DNA from 3 places in the Rhizobium sp. SVR5-2C genome. Region 1 is predicted to be linked to each of the others. Evidence: riboswitches for the same ligand, from Rfam matches in the RefSeq annotation. Region 1 holds a riboswitch; each other region holds the start of a gene.

What was found. A riboswitch is a leader RNA that binds a small molecule or an ion and turns the genes downstream of it on or off. The one in region 1 is predicted to bind thiamine pyrophosphate.
Region 2: it holds a riboswitch for thiamine pyrophosphate, as region 1 does, so the genes downstream of both, thiM (hydroxyethylthiazole kinase) here and thiB (thiamine ABC transporter substrate binding subunit) in region 1, are expected to answer to the same signal.
Region 3: it holds a riboswitch for thiamine pyrophosphate, as region 1 does, so the genes downstream of both, thiC (phosphomethylpyrimidine synthase ThiC) here and thiB (thiamine ABC transporter substrate binding subunit) in region 1, are expected to answer to the same signal.

What each region holds. Positions count from the first base shown of each region.
Region 1 covers NZ_JBNDHT010000025.1:26,781-32,678, forward strand. The annotation lists gene thiP (thiamine/thiamine pyrophosphate ABC transporter permease ThiP) at 1-691, opposite strand, end outside; gene thiB (thiamine ABC transporter substrate binding subunit) at 691-1,713, opposite strand; TPP riboswitch at 1,761-1,874, opposite strand; gene ACPYOI_RS09860 (MDR family MFS transporter) at 1,929-3,467, opposite strand; gene ACPYOI_RS09865 (MarR family winged helix-turn-helix transcriptional regulator) at 3,585-4,112, shown strand; gene ACPYOI_RS09870 (thiamine diphosphokinase) at 4,155-4,811, shown strand; gene ACPYOI_RS09875 (ABC-F family ATP-binding cassette domain-containing protein) at 4,815-5,898, shown strand, end outside.
Region 2 covers NZ_JBNDHT010000074.1:7,445-13,342, forward strand. The annotation lists gene ACPYOI_RS20535 (ATP-grasp domain-containing protein) at 1-239, shown strand, start outside; gene ACPYOI_RS20540 (HAD family hydrolase) at 232-936, shown strand; gene ACPYOI_RS20545 (O-antigen ligase family protein) at 941-1,915, opposite strand; gene ACPYOI_RS20550 (cupin domain-containing protein) at 2,515-2,991, shown strand; TPP riboswitch at 3,143-3,239, shown strand; gene thiM (hydroxyethylthiazole kinase) at 3,293-4,096, shown strand; gene thiE (thiamine phosphate synthase) at 4,093-4,728, shown strand; gene thiD (bifunctional hydroxymethylpyrimidine kinase/phosphomethylpyrimidine kinase) at 4,725-5,525, shown strand; gene ACPYOI_RS20570 (3-oxoacyl-ACP reductase) at 5,538-5,898, shown strand, end outside.
Region 3 covers NZ_JBNDHT010000048.1:6,520-12,417, forward strand. The annotation lists gene ACPYOI_RS15710 (thiazole synthase) at 1-562, opposite strand, end outside; gene thiS (sulfur carrier protein ThiS) at 566-763, opposite strand; gene thiO (glycine oxidase ThiO) at 760-1,728, opposite strand; gene thiC (phosphomethylpyrimidine synthase ThiC) at 1,730-3,556, opposite strand; TPP riboswitch at 3,650-3,761, opposite strand; gene ACPYOI_RS15730 (transporter substrate-binding protein) at 4,010-5,143, shown strand; gene ACPYOI_RS15735 (ANTAR domain-containing response regulator) at 5,140-5,721, shown strand; gene ACPYOI_RS15740 (ABC transporter permease) at 5,721-5,898, shown strand, end outside.

The DNA.
Region 1 (5,898 bases):
AGATCGCAACCTCGATCGTCGTCGCGGCCGGCCCGCCACCGAGGGTCAGGACCAACGTAAAGCTGGTGGCACACAGCATGAAGATCAGCCCGGCGATCCCGGCGATGAGTGGGCGGATCGCCGGCCATTCGATGAAGCGGAAGATTGAAGGCGGGCGCATGCCGAGACTGCTTGCCATCAGCCAGTATTCCGATGGTACTCGCTCGAGACCGGCGAGCATCAGCCGGCAGGCAAGCGGCAGATTGAAGAAGACGTGAGCGAGGAGAATGCCGGTCAACCCATAGATGCTCACGGGTTCGGCAAGTCCAAGCTGCATCAGCAGCGCATTCAGCAGCCCCTGCCTGCCCCATATGCCAATCAGTCCCAGCGCGCCGATCAGCACGGGCAGCCCCATTGGGACCGCCATCAGACGAATGATCCAGATGCGGCCGGCAAAATGCGGCTGGCGGGCGAGCGCGCGTGCGACCGGGATCGCAAGGATGATGGAAAGCGCGGTTGAAAGCAGTGCCTGCAGCACTGTAAAGCGCAGCACCCGGAGGATATACGGGTCGAGAAGAATGCCGGCGACGGCTGATCCGCCACCGGCAAGAAGCAACGAGAACGCTGCGAGGCCGACGAACAACCCGATGGCGGCGAGGCCGACCGCCCCGCCGGTCAATGCACGTTGTCGCTCGGCCGCGGTCTGCAGCATCAGTTCATGCTCATGGCCGTAAGCCACTCGTCGATCCAGACCTTGCGGTTCCGGGCAACCTCGTCAGGGCTCATCAGAAAGGTCTTGGAGGGCTTGACGAGTTTATCGAAGGCATCCGGCAACGGCGCGGAGGTGGCGGAAACCGGCATCATCCAGTTGTTCGTCGGGATCGTATCCTGGAAGCCGGGCGTCACCATGAATTTCAGGAAGTCGCGGGCGAGATCCTTGTGCGGCGCGTTCTTCAGCAGGCCTGCGACTTCGATCTGGATGTAATGACCTTCCGAAAACGCAGCGGCCTGATAGCGATCGGTATTTTCGGCGACCATGTGATAGGCCGGAGACGTGGTGTAGGAGAGAACCATCGGAGCTTCGCCCTTGGTGAACAAGCCGTAAGCCTCCGACCAGCCAGGCGTCACCGTCAGGATGCGGTTCTTCAGCTTAGCCCAGGCTTCCGGCGCCTTGTCGCCATAGACGGCCTTAACCCAGAGCAGCAGGCCGAGGCCCGGCGTGGAGGTTCGCGGATCCTCGATGACGAGCTTTTGCGAAGGATCGCCCTCGACCAGATCCTTCATGCTCTGCGGCGGGTTCTTGATCGCCTGGGTGTCGTAGACGATGGCGAAGTGGCCGTAGTCGTAGGGAACGAAGACATCGTCCTTGAAGCCACCAAGCACCTTCAGCGCACTTGCATCGATACCGCTTGCGTCGAAGAGGCCGGTCTCCTTGGCTTCGGTGATGAGGTTGGTGTCGATGCCGAGCACGACGTCGGCTTTGGTTGAGGCGCCTTCCAGCTTCAAACGCGAAAGCAATGCGACGCCATCGGCGACGCTGACGAAATTGATCGTGCACCCGCATGTTTTCTCGAAAGCTTCCTTGACCTTCGGGCCCGGTCCCCATTCGGACGTGAAACTTTCATAGGTATAGATGGTGAGCGTCTTTTCCGCAGCGTGAGCGGCCGTCAAGCCGAGTGTCGCGGCGAAGAATGCTGCGGTCAGCGAAGCGATGATCGATGTGCGGCCGGACATGGCGCGCCTCCTCCTTGGTTTCGTTTGAGCGGGAAAAGGGCGTTGCCGAATGTCACGCGTCTAATCCCTCCGCCGGTGTTAACCGGATCAGGTTCCGCGGGTTGGCTGTAAGCCTCTCAGCCGGGTGTCCTTGCGGACATCCTGCACCCCGTTAGAGCGTCGGCAGATGTATCGCCATGAAGGCTTTATGACAAGGGCGAAGGGCGCCCTTGCAACTATTCGGCGGCTTCCGCGGCCGCTGTCGAATTTGCCGCTTTGCTCTCCGCGCGCGGGAGCTGAACCGGCTTTAGCATGACCGCTGCCAAAAGGCCGATAAGGGCGATGGCACAAGAGGTCATGAAGAGCGGCGAGAAAGCGGCGGCATAGGCATCGGCGACGGCTTGGCGGCTTGCTTCGGGGAGGGCTGCCAGCATCTTCGGCGTCAGCTCCGTGATATTGGCAACCCCTGGAATGGATTGCCCGGCATTGGAGAGTTGCGAAGCGATGATTGCACCGTAGATCGAAATTGCGATCGACGCGCCCCCCATGCGCGACAGTGTCACCGAGCCAGTCGCCGCGCCAACGTCACGCGGCGGCGCGGCATTCTGCACCCCGATGACCGGCACCTGCTGAGCAAGACCGATGCCGATGCCATGCAGCGCCAGGATCGCGCCGATCAAGGCAATCGGTGTTCCCGCATGGACCTGCGAGATCAGAGCAAAGGCAATCGCGCTGCAGCTGAAGCTCGCAATCGCGAAGGGCTTGTAGCGCCCGGTTATCGAGATGATGCGCCCGGCGGAGAGCGAGCCGCAGACCAGCCCAGTCGTCAGAAGAACGAAGAGCAGCCCGGCTTGCGAGGGCGAGAGGCCGGTCGTCGTCTGCAGAAAGAGGGCAAAGTAGTTCACCATGCCGATTGCTATGCCGCCGCTCATAACGGAGATCACCAAGAGCAGGCTGAAGACGGGATTGCGAAAAAGGGTCAAGGGAACGATCGGCTCCGGTGCGCGGCGCTCGACGAAGATCCAGGCAATGGCACAGACGATGCCGAACCCAACAATGGCGAGGCTTAGCGGCGAAATGAGGGAGCCGAAAAGCTCGCTGCCATCGGCCGTCATCACGATGCTGGTGGTCGTCAGCGCCAAGAGGATGGCGCCGGCATAGTCAATTTTCGGGCGACGCTGCGGCTTGCGGTAGGGCAGCATGAGCGCAAGGCCCACGAGGACCACAAACCCGATCGGCACGTTGACCAGAAAGATCGAACGCCAGCCGAAAAGCTCGCTCATCATGCCGCCAAGCACCGGTCCGATGGCGCTGGAGGCCATCAGGGTGAGGCTGGAATAGCTTTGGTAGCGGGCCCGTTCGCGCGGTTCGAAGAGATCGGCGTTGACGGCGAAGATCGAAACCATGATGCCGCCACCGCCGAGCCCCTGCAGAACGCGCGCCGCGATCAGGGTATTCATGGAGACGGCCAAACCGCACACGGCGGAGCCGAAGGTGAACAAGGCAATCGCCGCCATCATCACATATTTTCGGCCGAAGAGATCGCCGAGCTTGCCGTAAACAGGCATGACGGCGCTGAGCGACAGCAAATAGGCCGAGCCGATCCAGCCGAAGCGTTCGAGATGGCCGAACTCGCCGACGATCGTCGGCAACGCCGTGGATACGATCTGATTGTCGAGCATCGCCATGAACATGGAGATCATTAAAAAGAAGAAGAGGATGAGCCGCCGCCGGTGATCGGTCACGAGCGGTGCGGGCGCTAATTGCATATTCATGAGGAAACTTTCTGGCTTTGATTAGCAAATTTATGTGCTATTAGCATATAAATGTCAATGACAGATGAGTGACATTTGCATATTCTCATCTGCCACAAGCTCTGTTATGATTTGCGAATGAATGAAACCATGACCAGACCTGCCGAACTCGACCAGGATTCGCCGGATGCCATCGGCGTGCCGCGCATAGGCCGCAGCATGACTCGCCTGCGCCTGATGACCGGCCGCCGGCTGATCGGAAGATTAGCGATAGAGAGTGTGGCGCCCGGTCTCGAACTCTCGCACCTCGATGTCCTCGACGCGCTCCGCCGGACCCAGACGACCGGCGAAGTCACGGTTGGTACCATCGCCGAGATGCTGCGCATCGATCCGTCGCGTGCCAGCCGCATCGTCGCAGATATGGTCAGCCGCAACGTGCTTCGCCGCAAAGCGTCCCAGGCAGACGCGCGGCGCATCATCGTCGTCTTGACCCCGCTCGGACAGCGGCTCCTTTCGGAGATCCGGGCACAGAAATTGTCGTTCATTTCGGAGATTGTCGCCGACTGGCCGACGAAAGATGTCGAAGACTTTGCGGCGCTCTTCGAGCGTTTCATCGACGGCTATGAGGAGGTCTTCCTGTCGCGCGACAAGGACACGCCCGGCTGATCACTGCCCCTTTCCCTTGACCCCCGCTTTGCGCTATGGGCAATGCCCATGAGCCAATCCATCTTCACGATCCTGCTCGGCGGTGAACTCATCCTGACCGAACGTCTGCGCGGCGCCGTCCTCGGCAGCCGCTTTATCGCGGCCGATGGCGGCATGCGACATGCGGCAGCGCTTGGTGTGGTGCCTGAGCTTTGGGTGGGAGATTTCGACTCCACGCCGGCCGATCTTGCAGGCGCTTTTCCGGATGTTCCGAGGCAACCCTACCCGACGGCCAAGGCTGCCACGGACGGCGAGATCGCGGTTTCCGAGGCGATCGCGCGCGGTGCCAGACGGCTGGTCCTTGCCGGGGCGCTCAGCGGCGAGCGTTCGGATCACGCGCTGCAGCATCTGCTCTATGCCGTCAGCCTTGCCGAACAGGGCTTCGACGTTCTGCTCACCTCCGGAAAGGAGGAGGCCGTTCCGCTTCTTCCCGGCTCGATGGAGATCGACCTGCCGAAGAGCAGTCTTTTTTCGGTATCCGGCTTCAGCGAGCTTCGGGGTCTCCACATCGAGAGCGCGCGCTATCCGCTCGCGGATTTCCATCTGCCCTTCGGCTCCTCGCGCACCATCTCCAACGTCGCGGAGGGAAAGGTTCGTTTCACGCTCGGCAGCGGCCGGGCGATCGTCCTAGCTCGTCCTTATGATCTTTCCGGAGTCTGATTTTTGGCCCCCCCTATCCTGAAACTCGACAACATCTTCCTGAGCTTCGGCGGAACGCCCCTCCTTGCGGGCGCGAACCTGCAGGTCGAGCCCGGCGACAAGATCTGCCTGGTTGGGCGCAACGGGTCGGGCAAATCGACCCTTCTGAAGATCGCTGCAGGAATTGCCGAAGCGCAATCGGGCGAGGTTTTCCGTCATCCTTCCTCGACCGTGCGCTACCTGGAGCAGGCCCCTGACTTCGCCGGGTTCACGACGGTGCAGGCTTATGCGGAAGCCGGTCTTGGACCGGGGGACGACCCCTATCGTGTGGCCTATCTTCTCTCGCATCTCGGCCTCACCGGCGAAGAGGAGCCGAATAGCCTGTCCGGCGGTGAAGCCCGCCGTGCAGCGCTGGCCCGCGTGCTGGCGCCAGAACCGGATATCCTTCTGCTTGACGAGCCGACGAACCATCTCGACCTTCCGACCATAGAGTGGCTGGAAGGAGAGCTTCAGAAGAGCCGCAGCGCGCTCGTATTGATCTCGCACGACCGCCGCTTCCTCGAAAAGGTTTCAACGGCAACCGTCTGGCTCGACCGCGGCACGTCGCGGCGCCTCGACAGGGGCTTTGGGCATTTCGAAGCCTGGCGTGATCAGGTGCTCGAGGCTGAAGAACTGGAACAGCATAAGCTCGGCAAGGCGATCGAGCGCGAGGAGCACTGGCTGCGCTACGGTGTGACCGCCCGGCGCAAACGCAATATGCGCCGCCTCGGCGAACTGCAGACCATGCGGTCGCAGTATCGCGGCCACAAAGGACCGCAGGGCACGGTCCAGGCCACCGCTTCCGACGCGCAGGAATCCGGCAAGCTCGTCATCGAGGCGGAAAAGATCACCAAGACATTCGGCGATCGGCTGATCGTCGCGCCGTTCTCGATCCGCGTTCATCGTGGCGATTGCATCGGTCTCGTCGGGCCGAATGGCGCGGGCAAGACAACGCTGCTCAAGATGCTGACCGGTCAGCTCTCGCCGGATAGCGGAACCGTGAAGCTCGGAACCAATCTTGAAATCGCAACGCTCGACCAGAAGCGCGAGGACCTCAATCCGGAGGATA
Region 2 (5,898 bases), on a different contig from region 1:
TGAGAGGCGTGTTCTGCTTTCAAATCATCGATGATGCAGCCCTGGGGCCGAAGGTCATCGAGATTAACGCGCGTTTCGGAGGCGGCTATCCACTGGCCGATTATGCCGGAGCACGATTTGCCAAATGGCTGCTTGAGGAAGTCTCGGGCCTGCCACCGAGCTGTCATAATGATTGGCGGGCCGGCGCGCTGATGCTGCGTTACGACCAAGCGATCTTTGTGGATGGCGCAGATGAGTGAGACACACGCCGTCCTCGTTTTTGATCTGGATGACACGCTCTATCTCGAAAGCGAATTCGCAAGGAGCGGGTTTGAGACAGCGGCCGCGTGGCTGGAGCAGGAGGTGGGAGTCACGAACTTTGCCGATTACTGCCACGCGATCTTCGCTGCAGGCAGGCGTTCACGCGTGTTCGACGAGGCACTTGCCGCTGCGGGCGTGGCCTGCGATCAGTCGCTCGTCGACAAAATGGTCGAGGTCTACCGGCACCATCTTCCCCGCATCGCCCTCGCCCCTGATGCACGGCAATATCTTTGCAATCCCGCACGGAGTGGTCGGACTGCCCTCATAACCGATGGCTATGTCGCAACACAAATGGCAAAGGTCAACGCGCTGAAGCTTGAGGAGTTTATTGACCATATCATCTATACGGACGCTTGGGGCCGCGAGTTCTGGAAGCCGCATCCAAGAGCGTTCGAAGCCGTGCAGGAATGGTCCGGCGTGCCGCCCTCGGATCTGGTTTACATCGCCGATAATCCGTCAAAGGATTTTATCGCCCCAAGGCAGCTGGGTTGGTGGACGATCCAGATTGCGCGCGTGGGGCGCATCCATATGCGGGAACACTCGATTCCCGACCATGGGGCCCATGCGGTGATCTCAAGTCTCCTCGATCTCGATACATGCCTTGCAGCGCTCCGCGCTCGTCGCGACGAGCGCTAAGGGACTAAGCATCCTCCGACTGCCTGACGAAGGCGTGCGCCAGAACGGCAGGTATAAGCAGCGGAACCGGCCAGAAGCGTCCATACATGTGCGGCATCCCATTCGCCATCGCCAAAAGCGCCGCGAGTGTCGCGAAGATACAAATCGCGTACCGAAGGCCGCCCTTCAGTCGCGCCGCGCTGATTGCCGGTCCGATGACGCTCAGGCACATCGCGACGAAGCCGAGCGCAGCGATCAAACCACCTTCCGTCCAGAGAAGCAGATAAACATTATGCACCGGCTGCCCGATGAAACTGAATTCTCTGTACTGGTCCGCTCCGAAACCCAGCAGGAGCGTCTCGCTCAGGTGACCGGACGCCTCCTGCATGAGTTGAATGCGATAGCCGAATGTTCCCGCCTGAGTGATATCTCCCGTCTCAACGGCGCTCAGCACGCGCCTTTGGAAAACTGTCGGCAGATAGTCATGCATCTGTGTTTCCACGATCAGTGGCACGCCGAGGCAGAACACTGCGGCAAGCACAGCCCTTCTCCACGTCAGATTGAACAAAAGGTAGATGCCGATGCCGATGCCGAAGCCAAGAAGTCCCGTGTTCGAGCCGGTCAGGAGAAGGCCATATGCCAGGAGGGCGAACGCAACGAACGCGACAAGCCTGTTGATCTTGCCCAACGACACGAGCAGGAACAGGATTGGGACCGCCAGTGCGATTACGGCGGCGCATTCGTTCTCCCTCTCCATGAAACCGCTGAAACGCCCGTTTCCGCTGACGAATTGCGTATTCTTCGCTCCTACGACGTGAATGAGATAGATGCCTTGAAGGCAAATGGTGACTATCGAAAGAACGTAGAGTTTCGCGGCGGTGACGAGTTCTTCGTAGGACCTTCCCCCCAACACGAGCAGTATGATGAAATAGGCATAAAAATATTGCAGAACGACGATAAGCCCGCGATCCGGCGCTGGGCTTGCGATGCTGCTTGCCATCAGTCCTAGAAGCAGCAAAGCAAGCCCGAAGCACCAAACCGCTGTACTCTGTCTGCCGAGGGAATCGATCGCGATATGCCCGTTTATGGCGGCAAACGAGAAGCAAACCAGGAAAGCCAGGTCAGCGACGGTGAAATATACGTAATCAGTTCGGAAGTAATTCATCGAGCAGAAAAATATCGCCGCGAAAAATGCATATGACTCGATAGACCGGGAGAATGACGCGCCTGTAGGCTGCTCGTGAGCATATGTGGGCTCACTGAGTTCGCCAGCCGATGTAACATCATTTGAGTTCATCGCTAACTCCTCCGCCGTCCAGACTATTCTAAATTACCTGAGAGCGAAGTATCGTCACCTAATCGGGTTAGCCCCGATCACTTCCGAAAAATGTCAGAACGCCATTCCCTGTGAGGTTGACACGCGGCGCATCAATGCATGTACCATTAAGCACAAGTTGCGAGACGCAGGCTTCACGGCCTTTAAGCAAGCCGGAGAGGGCCACCACGTGCTAGCCCAGCAGGGCATCTCCGCCTTGGTGCCTGGCTAGGCCTCTTGTTTCGCGTCATTGGAGCCTGTTTTCATAACACGGAGAGAAGAATATGTCGCATGACCACGAGCACGGACCTATCGACTGGCGCGAACAGGGGGTGAAGGTGATTCCGGGTAATTCGCTCGATCCGAATACGGCGCAGACACCCGGCATGAACCGCGCGGCCGCGGTCAACCAAGCGCGTGCCGGTGCGGAAAAAATCTGGGCCGGAACGGTGACAATTCATGCCAATGCCAAAACAGGCCCGCACCATCACGGCGATCTCGAGAGCATTATCTATGTCGTCAAAGGCAAGGCGCGGATGCGCTGGGGCGAGAATCTCGAGTTCGTCGCAGAGGCCGGCCCCGGCGATTTCATCTACGTCCCGCCTTATGTTCCGCATCAGGAAATCAACGCCAGCCGCGATGACATGCTCGAGTGCGTGATTGTCCGCTCCGGCCAGGAGCCCATCGTCGTGAATCTGGACATCGAGCCTGCGGAAAAGCCCGAAGAGGTGCGCTGGATAGACCCTGTTCACAGAACCTGAATGTATCGGGCTCTCTCGCAACCGGACTACGCAGCCAGCGCTTCCGTCAATCCGACAGCCCTGGGCCATATTGGTGCCGGCTCCACGTTCACAGAGCAGGCATGCACATTTTCGAGGTGACAGCCGGGCGTTTGTCTGCGATGAAGATCGCAGTGAGAGACAGGGGCGTTCGTTGCAAGACGGGCTGAGAAGCACCCTTCGAACCTGAACCGGATCATGCCGGCGGAGGGAGTCGCTCGGAGCCCCTTTCTTCTTGTTGGCCAGGCTCCACGCGTCTTTGCCCCGTCGGAAAAGGGGCAAAATGCAGACACAAAACTCGCCTGGAAAACTCCTTGCAGCAATGCGCGCTTCGGCGCCGCTCGTTCATTGCATCACCAACTATGTCGCGATGAATATCGCGGCCAACGTTGTGCTCGCCGCAGGCGCCTCCCCCGCCATGGTCCATGCCGAAGAGGAAGCCGGCGAGTTTGCCGCGATCGCCGGCGCGCTGACCATCAACATCGGAACGCTGTCCGCGAATTGGCTGAAGGGTATGCAAAATGCGGCCAGATCGGCGGTAGCAAACGGCAAGCCTTGGGTTCTCGATCCGGTTGCCCATTATGCAACCGGTTTCCGCCGGCAAGCCGTGGCGCTGCTTCTGGACCTGAAGCCGGCGATCATTCGAGGTAACGCGTCGGAGATCATCGCGCTCGGCGGCGGCGAGAGCCGCGGCCAGGGCGTCGACAGCCGTGACCCGGTCGAGCAGGCGGAAGAGGCCGCGCGCAGCCTCGCCAGACAATACGGCAGCGTAGTAGCCGTCACCGGAGCGGTCGATTTCGTCACCGATGGAACGAGGGCCTGTCGAATTGCGGGCGGATCGCCACTGATGCCACAAGTTACGGCTCTCGGCTGCTCGCTGACCTGCCTCGTCGGGGCCTTCGCCGCGACGGTCCCTGATGAACCTTTCGACGCCACCGTGGCGGCGCTCGCCAGTTTTGCGGTCGCAGGCGAAAAGGCTGCAGCCCGGGCGGACGGTCCGGGCTCTTTCGGATGGCGTTTCCTTGACGCGCTTGCTGGGTTGGACGCTGCGACGCTTGATGCGGAAGCGCGGGTGACGGCGGCATGAAGCGCTTCGATCTTTCTCTCTATCTCGTTCTCGATCGAGACCTTTGCGCCGGCATCGGCATGGTCGAAACGGCCCGCGCCGCAGTTTCCGGAGGGGCGACCATCGTACAGCTTCGGGACAAACATGCCGCTACGGCAAGCATGATCGAGACCGGCAGGGCACTGAAAGCGGCGCTTACCGGAACGGGCGCGCTTTTGATCGTCAACGACGACGTCGAAGCCGCAATTGCGATCGGTGCGGATGGACTGCATGTCGGCCAGAACGACATGCACGCCCGCAACGCCCGTGAGCGCATTGGCCCATCGATGATCCTTGGTCTTTCGGTCGAAACCGAAGAGCTGGCGGCGGCCGTCGATCCCGCGATCATCGACTACGCCGGCATAGGCCCTGTCTTCGCCACATCGACCAAGCCGGATCACGAGCCGCCGATCGGCATCGACGGATTGGCGGCGCTGGTGAAAGCCTGCCCCGTACCGGCAGTCGCGATCGGCGGCCTCAAGGCGAGCCATACCGGTCCGGTCCTTGCGGCAGGGGCCAAGGGCCTCGCGGTGGTTTCCGCCATCTGTGGGATGCCCGATCCGCGGCAAGCCGCTGCCGGCATTGCCGAAGCCATCAGAAAGGCAGGCGCATGATCTACAACGTTCTTTCCATCGCCGGCTCCGACCCTTCGGGCGGCGCAGGCATCCAGGCTGATCTCAAGGCCTTTTCTGCGCGAGGTACCTACGGCATGGCCGTTCTGACGGCGTTGACGGCGCAGAATACGCGCGGCGTTTCCGGCGTCCATCTCGTCCCGCCCGAATTCGTCGCCGAACAGATCCGCATGGTCTTCGCCGATGTCCGCGTCGATGCTGTCAAGATCGGCATGATTGCCAATGCGCCGATTGCCGAAGCTGTCGCCGATGCGCTTTCGCCGCACCGCGGCGTTCCCGTTGTCCTCGATCCGGTGATGATCGCCAAGGGAGGTGCGGCCCTGCTCGACGTTACGGCGATCGACGTCCTCAAGAGCCGCCTTCTGCCGCTCGCAACGCTGCTCACCCCCAATCTGCCTGAAGCGGCAGCCCTTCTTGGAGAGAGGCCGGCCGAAACCCGTGAGGCCATGGCGCTGCAAGCGGAAAGGCTTCGCGCCCTCGGCCCCGCTGCCGTTCTCGTCAAAGGCGGACATCTTGAGGGCGCGGAGAGCCCCGATGTGCTCGCGAGCGAAAACGGCATCACCTGGTACGAGGCATCGCGGGTCCCTACGAAGAACACCCACGGCACCGGCTGCACGCTGTCGAGCGCGCTTGCCGCCGAACTGGCAAAGGGTGCACTGCTGAAAAATGCCGTGACCACGGCCAAGCACTACCTGGCTGAGGCCGTTGCTTCGGCAGATTCGCTTAGCGTCGGCGAGGGTCACGGTCCGGTTCAGCATTTTCATCAGCTCTGGAAGTAAAAGGATATTCAAATGAGCCTGCCGATCAGCGAGCAGACAGTCATCGTCACCGGCGCCGGACGCGGCTTCGGTGCCGCAATCGCAACGGCTTTCATTCGCGAAGGCGCAAAGGTTGCCGTCAATTATCGCGCCAGCGGAAAGGAAGCCGAGACGCTTGCCTTGAAGCTTGGCAGCCGGGCGAGAGCATTCCAGGCGGATGTCCGCGATGCCTGCCAGGTGAAACAGCTCGTAGACGACGTCACTGCGGCCTTCGGCGCGCCGACGACGATCGTTCACAACGCACTCGCGGACTTCAGCTTCAACGGCGATGCCCGCCCCAAACTCGACCAGATCACCTGGGAGGGGATGACCTCGCAGCTCGACACCGCGGTGA
Region 3 (5,898 bases), on a different contig from region 1:
GGCCGATGCCTGCATCGACGATGAGCGGTATATCGGGGAAGTGCGCTCTGATCGCACGAAGCGCGGAGGGGTTGAGCGGCCCGGCGGCGCTCCCGATCGGCGCGCACCAGGGCATCAGGACCTTGCAGCCCGCTTCGATCAGCCGTTCCGCAACGACGAGGTCGTCAGTCGTATAGGGAAAGACTTCGAAGCCTTCACTCGAGAGAATGCGCGCAGCCTCCACGAGCCCAAACACATCGGGTTGCAGCGTATCGTGATTGCCGATCACCTCGAGCTTTATCCAGTTGGTTCCAAACACCTCGCGCGCCATCTTGGCCGTCAGCACCGCTTCCGAGACGCCATGACAGCCTGCGGTATTGGGCAGCACGCGCACGTCCAGCGCCCTGATCATCTCGAAAAACGCGCCGCCGTTTCGGCCGCCGGCGGCTTCCCGGCGCAGCGAGACCGTCACGATCTCCGTTCCCGATCGCTTCACCGCCTCGGAAAGGATAGCCGGCGAAGGATAGCGGGCAGTGCCGAGGAGTAGGCGGGACGTAACATCGGTTCCGTATAGGTTCAGCATCGGTCAGCCTCCCTGCATCGGCGTCAGGACTTCTATCCTGTCGTTCTCATTGAGGCTGTGGGCCAAGCGGTCCTCCCGGTGAACGAGCTCGCCATTGACGGCGGTCGCCAGCCAATCGCCCTCGTATTCCATCAGCGTCAGCACTTCGGAGAGCGTCGTTGCGGCGATATCCTGAGGCTCACCATTGACGATCAGTCTCATGGGGCATTCCTTCCAGTTGGGTTGAAGACAAGATCCGCGGCTTTGGCGGCCATCGCCGGTGCGAGCAGAAAGCCGTGGCGATAGAGACCGTTGACAACGACTGCCTTTCCTTCGCGGGTCGCGCGGGGGAAGTTGTCGGGAAAGGCGGGCCGGATGCCGACGCCGGTTTCGACAACCGTTGCGTCGGCAAACGCGGGGTGCAGCGCATAGGCGGCGTTCAGCAATTCCATCAACGAGCGCGCCGAGACCGGACCATCGAACTCGGTCTCGATCATCGTGGCACCGATCATGAAAAGCCCGCCGCCACGGGGGACGACATAGACCGGAATGCGAGGGTGCAGGAGACGAACCGGACGGTCGAGCGTCACCTCATGGGTTTGGAGGTAGAGCATTTCGCCGCGGACGCCTCGCAGGCCCTCCGTCTTTCCGATTTGCCCAGCGCCGGTGCAGTCGACACAGTCGTCGAAGCCGCGCTCGTCAGCGCACTCGCCGACGAACGACACACCCTGCATCGTCAGTTTCTCTCGCAGCATCGTCAGCGCTCGGCGCGGGTCGAGGTGCGCTTCGCGGGAAAAGAACAAACCTTGCCTGAAGCGCCCGGCAAGCGCCGGTTCCAGCGAGGCAATATCCTCTTCACGAAGCCACTCGTAACCTGAAGTGCGGCTAGCGAAGCGTTGCAACTCGCTTTGGTCGCGCGCGGGCGCCACCACGAGCGTGCCGTTCCTTCGAACTTCCGTCGGCAGTATCGCATCCCACCGGTCGGCTGCGTCGAGGCCGTGCACGAGCACAGCTTCCTCCGCACTTTCCCGCTCGCACCAGGGCGCCAGCATTCCGCCGGCCAGCCACGATGCGGCACGGCGGAATCCCGGAGACTGGTCGAACACGGTAACCTCGGCTCCGCGGGTGCGAAGCTCATGGGCCACCGTGAGGCCGGCAACGCCGGCCCCTTTGACAAGCATGCGCATGTCAGCCGTCCGAAGGCTTGATGCCATCGACCGGCATGTAGAGATCGCCGCCGTCCCGGTAGCGAGCCGCCATAGCGTCCAAGCCCTCCTTCTGCGCTTCGGCGCGGATGTCATGCGAGATCCGCATCGAGCAGAATTTCGGGCCGCACATCGAGCAGAAGTGCGCGACCTTGTGCGCCTCCTTCGGCAGCGTCTCATCGTGGAAGGAACGTGCCGTTTCGGGATCGAGCGAGAGGTTGAACTGGTCCTCCCAGCGGAATTCGAAACGGGCGCGCGACAGCGCGTCGTCGCGCACCTGAGCGGCCGGGTGCCCCTTGGCGAGATCGGCTGCATGGGCGGCGATCTTATAGGTGATGACGCCGGTCTTGACGTCGTTGCGATCCGGCAGGCCAAGGTGCTCCTTCGGCGTAACGTAGCAGAGCATCGCCGTGCCGAACCAGCCGATCATCGCCGCCCCAATGCCGGAGGTGATGTGGTCGTAGCCGGGCGCGATGTCGGTTGTCAGCGGCCCCAGCGTATAGAAGGGCGCTTCGCCGCAGACGGCGAGCTGCTTGTCCATGTTCTCCTTGATCTTGTGCATCGGCACGTGGCCGGGCCCTTCGATCATGACCTGGCAGTCCTTCGCCCAGGCTATCTTCGTGAGTTCGCCAAGGGTCTCGAGCTCGGCGAACTGCGCGGCATCGTTGGCGTCGGCAATCGAACCCGGGCGCAGGCCGTCGCCCAGCGAGAAGGAGACGTCATAGGCGCGGCAGATATCGCAGATCTCTTCGAAATGTTCGTAGAGGAAGCTCTCGCGGTGGTGATGCAGACACCACTTCGCCATGATCGAGCCGCCGCGCGAGACGATGCCGGTCACGCGGTTGACGGTGAGCGGAATGTAGTGGAGCCGGACGCCGGCATGGATGGTGAAGTAGTCGACCCCCTGCTCCGCCTGCTCGATCAGCGTGTCGCGGTAGATTTCCCAGGTCAGGTCCTCGGCAATGCCTTCGACCTTCTCCAGCGCTTGGTAGAGCGGCACGGTGCCGATCGGCAGAGGCGAGTTGCGGATAATCCATTCGCGAATGTTGTGAATGTTGCGGCCGGTCGAAAGGTCCATGACGGTATCGGCGCCCCAGCGCGCGGCCCAGACCATCTTTTCTACCTCTTCCGCCATCGACGAGGTGACGGCGGAGTTGCCGATATTGGCATTGATCTTCACCAGGAAGTTCCGGCCGATGATCATCGGCTCGGATTCCGGATGGTTGATGTTGGCGGGAATGATCGCCCTGCCTGCCGCCACTTCCTGGCGGACGAACTCCGGCGTGACGTGATCCGGAATATGGGCTCCGAAGCTCTCGCCATCACGCACCATGGCCTCTTTCTGTGCCTTGCGGCCGAGGTTCTCGCGGATGGCGATGAATTCCATCTCCGGCGTGATGATGCCGGCGCGCGCATAGGCGAGCTGGGTGACCGCTTTGCCATTCGTTGCGCGCAGCGGCTGGCGCTTGGCGGGAAACTCGGGCGTCAAACGTTCGCCTTTGGCAAAGCCGTTGTCTTCGGGGCGCACATCGCGGCCCTGATAGGCCTCGACGTCGCCGCGGGCGAGGACCCAGTCCCGCCGAAGCTGTGGCAGGCCTTCCTCGATGCGAATATCGGCGCCCTCGACCGTATAGGCGCCGGAGGAATCGTAGACGGTGACCGGTGGCTCGCCCGAGGTCGGGTGAACGCTGATCTCGCGCATCGGCACCCGGATATCGGGGTGAATCTCCCCCGGAACGTAAATCTTGCGCGATGCCGGCAGCGGGCCGGTTGTGACGGTCGGGGTGGGAATTTTTGCGGCAATATTCATGGTTTGAGGCTCCAAGTTGCGATTTGGAGACCCAGTCCTCAGCCGGAATGATGGAAAGACGCCGGCACGGATTCCTTGGCGGAATCCAAAGCCTTTCGAGCGCTCGCACCGTCCCTACGCCAGTATGAACTGGATCAGGTTCAACGGGTCACTGCGCACGTCAGCAGTATCTCAGCCCCTTGCCGGGACCCCCCTGGTGAATGCGTGAAGGTTAGGATCGGGCGCCGCTGGTGTCAAGACGAATGGAACATCTTGCCTGCCTCGACAACAAAACCATGAGTCGTGTTCTCGCTGCCCTTGACAAGCCGAACTGCCGGTATTTTATTCACGCCTGTGGATTAGGCACTGCCTCCGCGCTTACATGACCTCGATAGTCGCTGGGCAGTTTCGCCTCATGACGCCCCATCAACCGATGGGACCGCGTCGTGGGGTTTTTTGTTTTTTGGATTCCGCATGGATAAAACGTTGAAGATCGGCATCCTCTTCTCCACGACCGGCCCTTACGGGTCGATGGGCCGCGATGCGCGCGACGGCGCGGAATTTGCGATGGAGGAGCTCGCCGCGGCAGGCAGGCAAACGATCGAGCCGGTCTTCTTCGATCCGCACGCCGATCTTTCTGCCTATCTCGAAGGCGCCCGCCACCTGCTGCGTGCCGGATGCCGCCACATCGTCGGTACGATCACGTCTGCCGCCCGCAAGGAAGTCATTCCGCTTGTGGAAAAACACGATGGCCTCCTTTGGTACATGTGCCCCTATGAGGGCTTCGAGGCCAACGAGAATGTCATCTATGTCGGCGGTTGTCCGAACCAGCATCTGATCCCGCTTTTCGACCATCTCATCCCGCGATTCGGCGCCCGCCCCTACCTCGTTGGAGCGAACTACGTCTGGGGCTGGGAGATGAACCGTCTCGCCCGCGAACTTATCAGCAATGCCGACGGCGAGGTTCTCGGCGAGCGCTACCTGCCACTCGAGGAAACGGCTGTCGAGCGCATCGTCGCGGACATCGAGCAGCGCCGCCCGAGCTTCATTCTCAACAATTTGATCGGCCCCTCTAGTTACGCCTTCCTGGAGGCCATCAAACAGCTTGGGGTTCGCGACCCGGCATTCCGTGCTGAAAATTGCCCGGTCGTCAGCTGCGACCTGATGGAATGCGAGCTGGATGAAATCGCGGCCGGCGCGGCAGTCGGGCAGCTTTGCGCCGCTTCCTATTTCGACAATCTTGGTACGCCGGAGAACGCCGCGTTCAAAGTCCGAGTCGCTCAGCGATATGGCCGTGTACGGCGCGTCTCGAGCGTCTTTGCCAGTGCCTATACAGCCGTCAAGCTCTGCACCGAAGCTATCCTCGCCGCAGGCAGCGACGATCCCCCGTCGGTACGCCGAGAACTCTACGCCAATACTTGGCCGACGCTATTCGGCGCGCTGTCGATCGATCCCGAAACCAATCATGCGGCGCTGCCCTTCCATCTCGGCCGCATCAATCCCAACAACGGCTTCGATGTCATCGCCTCGCGCCCGCCGCTCGCCGCCGACCCCTATCTCACCAGGCGCGACAAGCAGGCGCCGCCGAAGCTGCGGGTGGTGTCATGAGAGAGACCCCTAATTTTACAGGCTGGCATGCCGCGATTATCCACCGCGAAGATGGCAACACCGAAAGGCTGATCCGGCAACTGCGCCTGCTTGGCATTCGCGCGACGCTGCAGTGGGCTCCGCTTTCCGCCGCCGAACTCCCTCAGATCGTGATTGTCGATGCCGATCAGGGTTGGGACGACCTCCTGCCATGGACGGGCGCCAATCCGGCCTGCCCGGTCGTCGCATTGCTCGGTTCCGAAGCACCGGGCCGCATTGCCTGGGCACTCGAAAAAGGTGCTGGAGCAATCATCGCCAAGCCGATCGCAACATCGGCCGTCTATCCCGCGCTCGTCATGGCCGTCTCCATCTATCAGGAGCGCAAGAACAATGCCGAACGGCTGCAATATCTGGAAGAGCGCGTGCGGCTTCGTCCGCTGGTCCATGCCGCCGTTGAGAAACTCATGACGGCCCGCGGGCTCGACGAGGAACGCGCCTATGCGATCCTGCGCGATTGCGCCATGCGCCGGCGCCTGCCGATGGAGCAGATCGCCGCGTTCATTCTCGGCGGCGCCGAACCATTGCCGGAGGTTGGCTGATGCGAGTACTCAAAGCCATGCTGCGCCAGCCTGCAGCCCTGATCGGCCTCGTGGTCGTCGTCGTCGTGGTGACGATGGCAATCGCCGCGCCGCTGATAGCACCTTTCAGCCCGGAAGAGCAGATGTTCGACGGCCTGTCGCTGGAGGGCGCGCCGCTGCCGCCGGGCGGACAGTTCC